Regions from separate parts of the Stenotrophomonas sp. STEN013 genome, predicted to be linked through region 1. Evidence: predicted binding sites of a transcription regulator. Region 1 holds the regulator's gene; each other region holds the start of a gene.

Region 1 (4,499 bases):
GCCACCTCGGTGAGGTTGTGGCGGATGCGGTCCAGGATCACGTCCTGGCCGGGATTCAGGCCTTCGGCGCGCAGCTGTTCGGTCAGCGTGCGGCATTCCTCGGCCAGGTCCAGCGTGCGATGGGTCGCTTTTTCGGTCATCTCGACCACGTGGTCCAGCCGCGCGCAGGCATCGTCCAGCTCGCCGGCATCGGTGGAAATGCTGGGCAGTTCGCCCAGCGCCTGGCCCAGTTCGCGGGCCAGCCGGCCCAGGCCGGCCATCATCGGCTGGGTGCGCAGCGCGGCCAGCGCGTCGATTTCCCGACGCCAGCCGGCTTCGTCACCGCTCTCCAGTGCGGCCAGTGCATCCTGCAGGCGCTGGATCAGGGCGCTCTTGTCGCCCAGGGTTTCGCTGTGACCGGCCATCAGGCGCTCGCCGCCAGACGCTCGAAGATCTTGCCGAGCTTTTCTTCCAGGGTCTGCGCGGTGAACGGCTTGATGATGTAGCCGTTCACGCCGGCCTGGGCCGCTTCGATGATCTGTTCGCGCTTGGCCTCGGCGGTGACCATCAGCACCGGCAGGGTCTTGAGCCTGGCGTCGGCACGGATCGCCTTGAGCAGCTCGATGCCGGTCATCACCGGCATGTTCCAGTCGGTGACAACGAAATCGAACGGCTGGCTCTGCAGCAGTGACAGCGCCGCATGCCCGTCCTCGGCTTCCGCGGTATTGGTGAAGCCCAGGTCGCCGAGCAGGTTCTTGACGATGCGGCGCATGGTCGAGAAGTCATCGACGATCAGGATGCGCATGTTCTTGTTCAAAGGGCTTTCCTCTTCATGGTTCCTCGAGACCGGCGTCTGCCGCCTCGAATATCTTCAATCGGCCGCGCAGGCGCAGCGTGGCCTGGCCGTGGATCTGGCAGACACGCGATTCGCTGACACCCAGTACCGCGCCGATTTCCTTCAGGTTCAATTCCTGCTCGTAGTAGAGCGAGAGCACCAGCTGTTCGCGCTCGGGCAATTGGGCGATGGCCTTGCCCAGTTCGGCGCCGAACTGGCTGCGTTCGAGCATCTGCTGCGGGGTCGGGCCGCCGCTGGCCGGCGTGTCCAGCTCGCCCTGGTCCTCGATCCGCGATTCCAGGCTCAGCACCTGGCCACGCGAGGCGTCTTCGATCAGCCGCATGTACTCGGGCAGCGGGATGTCCATGGCCTCGGCCACCTCGGTGGCGCTGGCGGCACGGCCGCTGGCCTGCTCCAGCCGGCGGATGGTGCCGGCCGCTTCACGGGCACGCCGGTGCACCGAGCGTGGCACCCAGTCGCCGCGCCGGATCTCGTCGATCATCGAGCCGCGGATGCGGATCGAGGCATAGGTCTCGAACGATGCTCCTTGGTCGGCATCGTAGCTGCGCGATGCTTCCAGCAGACCCATCATCCCGGCCTGGATCAGATCGTCGATCTCCACGCTGGCCGGCAGGCGCGCGGCCATGTGATGGGCGATGCGGCGTACCAGGTCCGCGTGCTGGGCGATGCAGTCATTGCTGCTGGCGCGTTGCACTTCACGGTACTGGGCGGCGGGATTCATGCAGGCACCCCGCGCTGGATGATGCGTTCCAGGAAGAACTCGACGCCGCCGCGGGCTTCGGTCGGGGCTTCCCAGCGCGAGGTTCGCAGCGCGATTTCCTGGAGGGCCAGCGCGGCCGGCGAAGACGGATACGCCTTCACCACCGGCTGCTGGCGCTGCACCGAGAGGCGCAGCCAGTCGTCCTGCGGCACGCAGCCCAGGTAATTCAGCGATACATCCGCCAGGAACTTGTCGCACACGCGCACCAGCTTCTCGTACAGCACGCGGCCTTCGTTGGGGTCGCGCACCATGTTGGCCACGACCTGCATGCGGTCCACACCGCGTTCGCGCGAGAGCACCTTGATCAGCGCATAGGCGTCGGTGATCGAGGCCGGTTCGTCGCAGACCACCACCACCGTGTCCTGCGCGGCCTGGCAGAAGGTCAGCACGCTGTCGGTGATGCCGGCAGCCGTGTCGATGATCATCACGTCCAGCTCGCGCTCAAGCTCGGAGAACACGTTGACCAGACCGACATGCTCGGCCGGCTGCAGCTCGGCCATGTGCCGGCGACCGGATGCGGCCGGCACCACCAGCACGCCGTTGGGGCCTTCGATGATCACCTCGTCCAGCGTGCAGCGCCCGGCGACCAGGTCGGCCAGGGTGTGCTTGGGCTGCAGGCCCAGGATCACGTCGATGTTGGCCAGGCCCAGGTCGGCGTCCAGCAGCAGGGTGCGTTTGCCCATGCCGGCCAGGGCGACGGCCATATTGGCCGAGACGTTGGTTTTACCCACGCCGCCCTTGCCGCCGGTGATCGCAATCGTGCGTACCGGACCGGCCGGCTCGCGACGCGTGGCCGAAAGCGGGAAGGTGTTGGTCAGTTGGGCGTACTCACGCGACGGCATTGTTGGACTCCAGGTTGCAGGGCATATCGGCCGCGCGGCGCAAATCTTCAAGGCGAAGTACAAGATTCGCCGCCGAGGCGCGATGCAGGTCCTCCGGCACGTCCTGGCCGTCGGTCACCCAGGTGATCGGCAGGTTGTGGTCCACCGCCACCGACAGCGCCGAACCGAACCGGCCGGTCTCATCGAGCTTGGTCAGCACCAGCCCCTGCGGATTGGCGGCGCCGAAGCGGCGTACCACCTCGTCCATGTCCTGGAAACTGGTATTGGCAGGCAGTACCAGCAAGGTGCGGATCTGGCCGGCGGCGCGCAGCCACTGCAGCTGGGCGGCCAGGGCGCGGTCGCGCTGGCCCAGGCCGGCGGTGTCGATCAGCACCAGCTTGTAGTCGGCCAGGCGCTCCAGCAGCTGGTTGAGATTGGTGCCGCTGTTGGCCTCGTGCACGGCCACGCCGAGCTGGCGGCCGAAGCCGTAGAGCTGCTCGCGGGCGCCGATGCGCTGGGTGTCGGTGGTGACCAGGGCCACGTCGCGGGCGGCGTGGGCTTCGGCAAAACGCGAGGCCAGCTTGGCGATGGTGGTGGTCTTGCCGGCGCCGGTGGGGCCGACCAGGGCGATGACGCCGCCGCTTTCGATCGGGTCGATCGGCGCGATCGGCAGCTTCTTCGAGACCAGCCCCAGCATCAGGCCACGGGCGCGGGCCGGATCGGTCTCCAGCGGAATCTGCATGACCACGTCCCGGGCCAGACCGGCGTCGAAGCCGTATTCGTCCATCAGGTCCAGCGCGCTGGCCCGCACGGCGCTGCCGCGCAGGCGCTCATCGGTGAAGCGGTTCATCTCGCGCTCGATCAGCTGGCGCATGCCGGCCACTTCCTGGCGCAACTCGCGCATCTGCGCATCGTCGTGCGGGACCGGGCTGGCCACGGCGACCAGTGCCGGGGCGGCCGCCGCCGTGGAGATGGCAGGTGCCGCGGCCGGTTCCGGCAAGGCCGGCAGCTGTGGCGGGGTCGCCGGCGTGCTGGCAGCTTCCGCAGCGGGCGCCACTTCAAAGGTGGGCTCCGCCGCGGGTTCCAGCGTTGGATCGATCAGGAAATTGGCGCGGTTGAGCGAGGGCACCGGCGCGGCCTGCAGCGGCTGCGAGGCGGCAACGGCAACCGGCTGCCTGGCGCTGCCCGGCGCGAGGAAGGCCGGCACCACCGGTTCGTCATCACACGGCGGCAGCGTGGCGAACGTCTGCGGCGGCAGCGATGTCGCTGCGGGAGCTGGTTCCGGGCGCGGCTGCAGCATCGCGGCGAAACGGCCGCGGGCGGGCACGTCGGTGCTGCTCTCGATGGAGCGGCCGGTGGCGCCCACGGCCGAGCGGGCCAGCGCGGCCACCGCCGAGGTGGTGGGAATGACGGCTTCCGGCTCCGGCGCCTTGCGGCGGGTCACGGCGGCCATGATCGCTTCGGCGGCACTGCGCGGCTTGGGCGGCGCCGGCGGGGCCGGGCGGGCCGCTTCCAGTGCGCGCTGCACCACGGCTTCGTCGTAGCTGGCGGCCGCCACGATCTCGACACCTTCCTCGATCCGCCGGTTGGACAGGATCACGGCATCCGGGCCGTGCTCCTTGCGCACCAGGTTCATGGCCGTACGCATATCGGCGGCGACGAAACGTTTGATTTTCATGCTGTGGTACCGGGAATTGGAGTGCGGTTGCAAGGAAGGCGAGGGGGCGTTGGCAATGTCATGCATGGCGGGAGGTGCTCCTTCGTCCTTCATTGCTGCGGATAGGGTTCAGATGTCTGTTTTCCGTCGCGGGTGCCGGTTTCCAGTGCCTCAACTGATCGTGCCGACCAGTTTCAGGCGCTTGTCTTCCGGCACTTCGCTGTAGGCCAGCACCGACAGCGAGGGCACGCTGTGGCGGACCATCCGGGCGAGTGCGGCGCGGACCGGGCCTGGTACCAGCACCACCGCCGGCTCGTTGCGCGCCTCCTGCTTGCCCACACATTCGGCAAGACTCTGATGGAGGCGTTCGGCGAGACCCGGTTCCAGTGCGGCACCATTGCCTTGCGTGGATTCCTGCAAGACCCG
Region 2 (4,499 bases), on a different contig from region 1:
TGATGGCGTGATGGGTGCCGGTGCCGGTGCCGGCGCCGGCCCGCGCCCTGCGACACCGGTGGGCGCGATCAGCACCGACGTGTCCCCTGAACCACGGCTTCGCCAAACAGGACGAAGCCCGGCCTGGGACAGACCATGCACGGAACGGGGCTAGTGCAGCGGGTCCTGCAGCTCGCGCAGTTCCTGCTGGGCGCGGGCCAGTGATTGCCCGGACAGGGCCTCGAATCCGCGGTGCAGCCAATGGGAGGCGGGTACCCGGTGCAGCGCCCAGTGCGCAAGGACGCTGCCGGCCACTGCCGCGACCAGGCCTGCCCCCAGTGTGGCGAGGAACCAGCGCGGCGCCATCGCATACAGATCCAACCCCAGCCACTGCACGCACAGCCACTGCGTGGCCAGCAGCCACAGACAGGCCCACGGCAGCCCCAGCGCCAGCTCGGTGAGGGCGGTGAAGCGGCGCAGCTGCGCCAGCCGGGTGAGCTGCTGCAATACCGGTGCCTGGGTGTACTGCAGGCGCGCGGACAGCAACGCGCGGGTGATCGACACCCAGATCGCGGCGATGCCGTAGCCGTGCAAGACCAGTCCGGTCAGCAGCAGATGCGGCACCTGCCGATGCTCGATCCAGAAGCGGGCGGCCAGTGCGGTGACCACGATCCACACCGCCAGCCACAGCAGCTGCAACGCGCTGAATCCCCGCAGGCGTTTGCGCACGTCGCGGCGACGCGGCTCACGCCAGGCCTCCAGCGCCCGCGCTTCGATCTGGTCCAGACGCCGGGCCTGCTGCGCCCAGGCGGATTTGAGATCGTCCAGTTCCATGCGCGTGTCCTCAGCGGTCGGGGGATGGGTTGAGCCGCTGCCGCAGTTGCTGGCGCAAGCGGTGCAGGCGGGTGGCGATATTGCCCGGACTGAGGCCCAGCACCTCGCTGATCTGGCGGTGGCTGCAGTCGTCCAGGTGCAACAGCAGCAAGGCGCGGTCCAGGGCCGGCAGGCTGCGGATCAGTGCATTGAGTTGGGCCAGACTGGCCGCATCCTCGGCGCTGTCGGCCACCGCGGCGAGGTCGTCGATGCGCGCGGCATCGACATCGCGGTGGTGATGCAGGCGCAGGCGCTGGTGGCGCAATTGCGAGATCGCCACATTCAGCGCGATGCGGTACAGCCAGGTGCTGAATTGCGCGCGCTCCGGGGCGAAGGCGGGGAACGCGCGCCAGGCCTGGATGCTGATCTCCTGGAGCAGGTCCCTGCGCTCCTCGCTGTCATGGCAATAGGCGCGGGCGACCTTGAGCACGATGCCCTGATGCTGTGCCAGCAGCGCGGCGAAGCGCTGCTGCAGATCCTCGCTCGTCCCGGCCATCATGATGGTGTCCATGCCCTGATGATTCGCACCAGCGCAGGAAATATCACAGCCTTGTCCAACTTGCCGCTCAGTCGGCCAGGATCGCCAGGTTGCGGCCGCCGCGCTTGGCGGCATACAGGGCACGGTCGGCGCGCTGCAGCAGCGCATCGGCCGTTTCCCCAGCCACCGCGCTGGCGACGCCGGCACTGAAACGGACCTGCACGCGCTGGTCCTCATGCAGGAATGGCCGCTGGACCAGTGCGGTCTGCAGCTGTTGCACCGTTTCCAACGCCGCCCCGCGGCCCAGCTCGGGCAGCACCAGCACGAACTCGTCGCCGCCCAGCCGGGCGATATGATCGCGGCCGCGCAACCGATGCTGGATCACCGCCACCAGTTGCCGCAGCGCCTGATCGCCGCCGGCATGGCCGTGGGTCGCGTTGGTCTGGCCGAAGTGGTCCAGGTCCAGCATCGCCACGCTCAGCGGCGTGGTGCCGGCGCGCAGTTCCCCGCCCAGCACTTCTTCCAGGCCACGCCGGTTGAGTGCCCCGGTCAGGGGATCGGTCCGCAGCTGACTGCCGACTTCTTCCAGTTCACGTTCCAGTTGCAGCACCCGCTGCTCGGCGGCGACCGCCTCGGCCCGGGCATTGGCCAGGTGGTCGCGCGCGCGCAGCGCCTGCGCCTGCACGCGCGCGGTGTCCTGCAGCACGTCCTGCAGCAGCTGGCTCAGATCGGCGATGCTGCGTGCCTGGCGGACCGAGATGGCGTAACTGGCCAGACGGTCGTGGTAATCGCCGGTATCGGTGGCCATGCCGTCCACCTGCTGGACGAAATCGATCATCAACTCCTTCATCGCCGTCTTGGAGGCGTCGATGCCCTGCTTGAGCAGGCCCTGGCGATAGATCACCTCCCGCAGGTCGTTGCGGGTGTGCTCCAGCGAACTGCGATCCAGCGGGCCGCCCAGCAACTGGCGCACCGCGCTGATCTGCCCCTGCAACCAGCTGCCGCCCTCGAGCAGTTCGGCGATGTTTTCCAGCAGCAGATCGAACAGGTTCAGCAGCAGGTCGTGCTGTTCCTGCAGCCCTTCGCTGCGCACGCCGACCTGGTGGCACAGCTCGCGCAGCTGCTGCTCCACTGGCGCCAGCGACTGGCCCGGCTGCCAGTGGCGCAGTTCGGCGCCCATCCGTTCGGTGTGCTGCTGCAGTTCCGGCGCCTGTACCAGCAAGCCGGCCAGCACCGCATCCAGGGTGTTGCGCAGCAGGTCGCGCAGCTTGGCGGCATCGCCGTTCGCCGATGGCGTGGTGTCCAGTTCGACCGTGCGGATGTACTTGTCGATCAGTTGCCGCAGCAGGCGGCCATAGCGCTCCCAGTCGCGCTCGGCCTGGGCGCTGTGCAGGCGCTGGCCCATGTCGCCCAGCTCGCCGGGCAGCGTGGCCATGCCCTGGGCGAAGGCGTGCAGCAGCGCTTCGGGCTCGCGGGCGGCGGCGAACAGCAGCTGCAGCTGTGCCATGCCCTGGGCGCCCTCGGCCGGCCGTGGACTGTTCACCGCCGGTTCGGCGCTTGCCGCCTGCCGGCGTGACAGGATGCGTCCCAGCCCGGCGCCGCGGGGAAGGGGAGTCTCGGTGCTGTCGGCCATTGCGGGAGTCCGGGCAGGAAGCGGGCGCGCTGGCGCCGGGAAGGTGGTAAGCAACCCCCATTATCGGCAAGGTGGGCGCCTGCTTGAACGGCAAGCGATCACGGGAGGTAACTGATGCGGGTATTGCTGGCGGGCGCGACCGGACTGGTTGGTGCGCAGGTGCTGCGGCAGCTGCTGGACGATCCGCGCTGCAGCGGTGTGGTGGCGCCAACGCGGCGGCCGCTGCCGATGCGCCACGCGCGGCTGCTCAATCCGGTACACGACTTCGCCGCCTTGCCGTTGGAGGCGCCGTGGTGGCGGGTGGACGCGGCCATCTGTGCGCTGGGCTCGACGATTAAACAGGCCGGTTCGCGTGAAGTGTTCCGGCAGATCGACCACGGCTATCCGCTGCTGATCGCGCAGGCGGTCAAGCGCCAGGGCTGCGAGGTGTTCGCGTTGAACTCGGCCGCCGGGGCCAATGCGCGCTCGCCGCTGTTCTACAACCGGGTCAAGGGCGAGCTGGAGCGGGATCTGCGCGCGTTGGGGTTCAGCTCGCTGACGCTGGTGCGGCCGGGCCTGATCGGCGGGCAGCGCCGTGAGCGTCGCCCGGCGGAGCATCTGGCCGGCGTGGTGCTGGGCGCGTTGGCACCGGTGCTGCCGCGCGGCTGGCGGATCAATCCGGCCGCGCATATCGCCACCGCGCTGGTGCAGGCGGCGCTGCAGCCGCCACCGGGAGAGCAGGTGGTCGGCGCGGCGGCGCTGGCCTGAACCGATTACCCGGCGTGGCGCTTACGCCTGCAGCGACTGGCCGCCATCCACCGCCAGCACCTGGCCGGTGATCCAGCGGGCGGCCGGTGAGCACAGGAACACCGCCGCGCTGGCGACATCCCCGGCATCGCCGAAACCGCCGAACGGAATCTTCGCGCGGATCTGTTCGTACAGCGCCGGCTCGCTGCTGCGCCGGCGGTCCCACAGGCCGTCGGGGAACTCGATCGATCCCGGTGCGAGTGCATTGACGCGGATGCGTTCGCGCGCCAGTTCGGTGGCCAGCGACACGGTGTAGTAGTTCACTGCGGCCTTGGCGGTGGAATAGGCGGCCGCACGCGGGGTCGGCACCGAGGCGTTGATCGAGCTGATGTTGAGAATCGCCGGCATCGTGCTGCCCCGCAGGTATGGCAGCGCCGCGCGATTGGTCCGCACCGCGGCCATCAGGTCGATCTCGAAGCCGGCTTGCCAGCTGGCATCGTCATTGCCGTTGCCAAACCCGGAGGCGTTGTTGATGACGATATCGATGCCGCCCAGCGCCGCGGCCGCCGCTTCCACCCAGCTTTGGATCTGGGCCGGATCGGCCAGGTCGCAGGCCTGCACATGCACCGGTGCGCCCTCGCGCTGCAGTGTCTGTCGCGCGTGCTGCAGGCCCTCGGCGCCGCGCGCGCACAGCGACAGCCGCGCGCCGGCCCGGGCGAACGCCGCGGCGATGGCCAGACCGATGCCGCGGCTGCCGCCGGCCACCAGCACCCGGGCGCCGGCAAGGGAGGAATCGGACATCGGGGCATC
Region 3 (4,499 bases), on a different contig from region 1:
CATGCGGATATGGGTCTTCTGGCCCTGGCGGTGGTTGGCGATGGACGCGGCCACCAGCACCAGCACCAGGATCGGCGCCACCGCCTTCAACGCGGAGATGAACACCGTCCCCAGCAGCCCGACCGCCTTCGCTCCGGCCGGCCAGAGCATCGACAACACGATGCCGGCCACCAGACCGATGACGATCTGCACCACCAGACTGGGCGCGCGGAAGGAGGAGGAACGGTCGGTCATCGCAGGACTCGGCACAGGGTAAACGCCGATTCTCCCCCAGCGATGGCCGCCACTGCATCCCCTTAACGTCATGGATGGAGGATCGGCGACGGCAACCCCGTAAACCCCGCTAGGATGGTGTCCATGCACACACCGCCTCCCCGCCCGCTGCGCCGGCGCCTGCTGCGCCTGGCCGGCCATGTGCTCGGCATCCTGGTGCTGCTGGTCATCAGCGGGCTGCTGCTGGGCGACCGGCTCACCCCCAAGGCGGTCGGCGCGCCGTCGAGCGCACTGCCGGTCCAGCCGGCGCAGACCCTGCTGGACCGCCAGCTGCAACCGCTGCTCGCCGCCCATCCCGGGCAGAGCGGCACGGTATTCCTGAGCGATGGCCTGGAAGCCTTTGCCGCCCGCTCCATCATCACCCGTCAGGCCGGGCGCAGCCTGGACCTGCAGTACTACATGTGGCACGACGACATGGTCGGCCACCTGCTGGCGCGCGATGTCTATGACGCCGCCGAGCGCGGGGTGCGGGTACGGCTGCTGCTCGATGACATGAACGCGGTCGGGCTCGACCCGCTGATGATGGCGCTCGATGCCCATCCCAATATCGAGATCCGCCTGTACAACCCGTTCCGCAACCGGGACGGCCTGTGGCGGCTGGTGGAAATGGTGCAGCGGGTCTTCAGCATCAACCACCGCATGCACAACAAGGCGTGGATCGCCGACGGCCGTGTGGCCATCGTCGGCGGCCGCAACATCGGCGCGGAGTATTTCAACGCCAAGCCCGATGTGAACTTCCGCGATCTGGACCTGCTGCTGGCAGGTCCGGTAGCCGCTCAGGCCAGCACGATCTTCGACAGTTTCTGGAACAGCGACATGGTGGTGCCGATCGCCGCCCTGCACCGCACATCCGAGCGTGACCTGGCCCGGTTCATCAACCAGTCCGGGCAGGAAGCGCGCCAGCGCCAGAGCGGGCCCTATCTGCAGCGGGTCCGCGCCCGCCTGAGCGATTCCTACCTGGGCGCACAACTGGGGCTGCACTGGACCGATGGCGTGCAGATCCACTCCGATCCACCGCAGAAGCTGCGCGGCGCCGACCGCAGCGACTGGCTGGTCACCCGGCTGACCGGCGAACTGGCCAGCGCGCGGCACAAGGCGCTGCTGATTTCCCCGTATTTCGTCCCCGGCGAGGCCGGCACCGCCGGCCTGACCGCGCAGGTCGCCCACGGCGTACAGGTCGGCATCGTCACCAATTCGCTGGCCGCCAACGATGTCGCCGCCGTGCACAGCGGCTACATGCGCTACCGCAAACCGCTGCTGGCCGGCGGCGTGCGCCTGTACGAACTCAAGGCCCAGGACCGCCACAAGGCGTCCACCTTCGGCAGCTCCGGCGCCAGCCTGCACACCAAGGCGTTCGTGGTCGATGACCGGCGCGGCTTTGTCGGCTCGTTCAACCTGGACCCGCGCTCGGCCTACCTCAACACCGAGATGGGCGCGGTGTTCGACGATCCGGTGCTGGCCGCGCGCCTGCGCAGCGAATACCTGCGTCTGGCCAGCCCGGCCTTGAGCTACTGGGTCTATCTGGATCGCCAGCACGACCTGCGCTGGCTGGAATGGGCGTCCTCGCCGCCGGAGGTGCTGGGCACCGAACCAGACGCCTCGCTGCTGCAGCGGGCCACCGCCCGCCTGATCAGCTGGCTGCCGCTGGAATCGCAGCTCTAGGCCGCGCTGTCGGCGCCGTCGGCGGCATCGGCACTGACCCGCTTCCACAGCCAGCCGGCCACATGCGCCGGCAGCTGCAGCGCCAGTTGCGCCTCGGCCTCGTCGGCCGGCAGTGCCCCGGCATTGCACAGCATCGACAGCGAGGCGGCCAGCTCCCCCAGCTGCAGCGAGCGCCCCAACCCACTGCCGGCACCGTCGCTGTCCTGCAGCGCCTGCACGATGGCCGGCGCCAGCTCCCAGTGCCGGGCGATGCGCGCGGCGGTTTCGGCCGCACAGCGCTCGATCAGCTGCAGCAGCACAACCGCCGAGGGTTGCAGCAACGGCCGCCGCGCGTAGGCATCGGCGGTGGCCTGCACCACCATCGCCACACTCAGCCCGCGCAGCAACGCGGCCAGCTGCGCGGCGAAGCCGTCCTCGCGCTCCATGCTGCGGGCATGGTCGGCCGCGGCCAGCGACATGCGCAGGGTGTGATCCCACAACAGCCGCGAGAAGCGGCCGCCGTCACGGTCGGAGGAATTCATCACCGGCTGGATCAACGCCGCCGAGATGATCTGGCGGATGCCGTCGTTGCCCACCAGCGTCACCGCCCGCTCGATGCTCTGCACCTCGCGGCGCTGGAAGCGGTACAGCGGGCTGTTGGCGATCCGCAGCAGATTGACCGCCAGCACCGGATCACTGCCGATGATGCGGCTGATCGAACGCGCCGAAGCGGTGCTGTCATTGACGCTCTGGATCAGCTGGGGCAGCAGTTGTGGACGGCGCGGCGTATAGCGCGGCGACAGGTCCGCACGGCCCAGCGTGGTGCTGACCTCGGTGAGCAGGGCCTGATGTTCCGGCCCCGGCGTTTCCTCGGGCAGCGCGGGCAGGCCGAGTGCCAGCACATGGAACTGCTGGCGCAATGCGCTCAGTGCAATGGGTTGCACCTGCGGCAATGACGCCTGCGGGCCGGTGTCGGAAGGTGGCCGCGACGACCAGCGCGCAGGCAGCTTCCGGCCTCCGGCCAGACGCGCGATCAGAACTACTGCCAATGCAGCCGCGATGGCCGCCAGAATCACCATGTTCAACGTATGCGCCATCCGTGCAGAACCCCACCCTCCATATCGGCCGTGGCGGCAGCGAGTTGAGCAGAGCGCCGAACAATGCCCGGCGCCCAGGCAACCGGCCCGGACAGGGCCGGCGTGACGCGGTGTTGCTTACTCTTCGACCTTTTCCAGGACGATGCCCATCGGCCCTTCCAGCGAACCGTCTTCCTTGATGGTGAAGTTCAATTGGGCATTGCCCTGCGGCAGCTGAACTTTCAGCGACTGGCCGTCGCGTTCATAGCTCATCTTCTGTGACACGCCCATGGCTTCAACCGTCACCTCGCCATTGGACTGGAAGGCATAACGGGTGATCCCCATCTGATCGCCATAGGTACCGTTCAAACCCTGGCTACATGCAGACAACAGGCACAGCAGTGCCACGCCAAAAAGCTTTTTCATTGTTTTCCCCTGTGATGTGTAGATACCGCGCTTCCATACGCCGCTTCCGGCGCCGGCGATTCTGGCACATCAACGCTCGCTGGCGCCCGTCGTTACCGGTGTTTGCGTGGCGGTGGTGGGAACAACGCGGCGCACCAGCACCAGCGCGAATGTCAGCCCCGCACCGATGGTCAGCACCGCACCGGTGGCGAACGCGCTGGCCAGGCCGACCTGCGAGGCAATCAACCCGGCCACCACCATGCCCAGCCCGATGCCGACATCCAGCGCGGAGAAATAGGTGGCCACCGCGGTACCGCGCTGCGCATGCCCGCCCAGATTGACCATCATCGTCTGGTAGGCCGGATAGACCACGCCAAAGCCGAAGCCGACCAGCACGCCGGCGGCGTAATACAGCCCCGGCCCCGGCGCCATGGCCATCATCCCCAGCCCGGCCACAATCGCGGCGGTGCCGCCATGGGTGGCCCGCACCACGTTGCCGCCGTCGATCAGTCGCCCGGAGAACGCACGCGAAACCATCATTCCCACCGCCATCAGGGTGAAGAAGATCCCGGTGTTGGCCGCACCCAGCTGCTTGCCATAGATCGCCGCGAACGCCAGCAGCATGCCGTAGCCCAGCCCGATCACCGCCAGATTCAACGCCAGTGGCAGACCCCGCACCAGCAGGAACCGGTCCAGCGACAGCACCGTTGCCGCGCCCCGGCGCTGCTTGCGTGACGAACGCACGCGGGTGGCCACCAGCAATCCGCCAATACCGGCGCCGATGGACACCTTGAAGATCAGCTCGAACGGATAGTGGTCCATCAGCCACAGCCCCACCATCGGCCCCAGCGCCATCGCCAGACTGCTCATCAGACCGAAAAAGCCGATGCCCTCCCCGCGGCGCACCGAAGGAATGATGTCGATCGCCTGGGTCGCCGCCGCCGTGCTGAGCACCGCGAAGGTCACGCCGATGCCCAGCCGCACGATCACGAAGGCCAGGACGGTATGCGCCAGCAGATAGCCGGACGTGAGCAGCACATACCCGGCCAGCGCCGCCAGGTAGGCATGTTTGGCATTGAAACGGTCGACGATGAAGCCGGAAAA

Evidence for each region. Region 1 encodes FliA, which starts transcription of late flagellar genes. Its sites were predicted from a motif close to TAAAGTTTNNCNNNCNNNGGCCGATAA; they were not measured.
Region 2: the regulator FliA is predicted to act here: its motif matches at 3,024-3,050, upstream of ACVOMH_RS03660 (GGDEF domain-containing protein).
Region 3: the regulator FliA is predicted to act here: its motif matches at 3,033-3,059, upstream of ACVOMH_RS06245 (HDOD domain-containing protein).

The regions. Positions count from the first base shown of each region.
Region 1 covers NZ_JBRREO010000003.1:64,104-68,602, forward strand. The annotation lists gene ACVOMH_RS08115 (protein phosphatase CheZ) at 1-404, opposite strand, end outside; gene cheY (chemotaxis response regulator CheY) at 404-796, opposite strand; gene ACVOMH_RS08125 (RNA polymerase sigma factor FliA) at 810-1,556, opposite strand; gene ACVOMH_RS08130 (MinD/ParA family ATP-binding protein) at 1,553-2,437, opposite strand; gene flhF (flagellar biosynthesis GTPase FlhF) at 2,424-4,094, opposite strand; gene flhA (flagellar biosynthesis protein FlhA) at 4,245-4,499, opposite strand, start outside.
Region 2 covers NZ_JBRREO010000001.1:827,796-832,294, reverse strand. The annotation lists gene ACVOMH_RS03670 (hypothetical protein) at 151-813, opposite strand; gene ACVOMH_RS03665 (RNA polymerase sigma factor) at 824-1,363, opposite strand; gene ACVOMH_RS03660 (GGDEF domain-containing protein) at 1,419-2,963, opposite strand; gene ACVOMH_RS03655 (Rossmann-fold NAD(P)-binding domain-containing protein) at 3,078-3,710, shown strand; gene ACVOMH_RS03650 (SDR family NAD(P)-dependent oxidoreductase) at 3,732-4,490, opposite strand.
Region 3 covers NZ_JBRREO010000002.1:441,547-446,045, reverse strand. The annotation lists gene sstT (serine/threonine transporter SstT) at 1-234, opposite strand, end outside; gene ACVOMH_RS06250 (phospholipase D family protein) at 358-1,935, shown strand; gene ACVOMH_RS06245 (HDOD domain-containing protein) at 1,932-2,993, opposite strand; gene ACVOMH_RS06240 (hypothetical protein) at 3,129-3,416, opposite strand; gene ACVOMH_RS06235 (MFS transporter) at 3,486-4,499, opposite strand, start outside.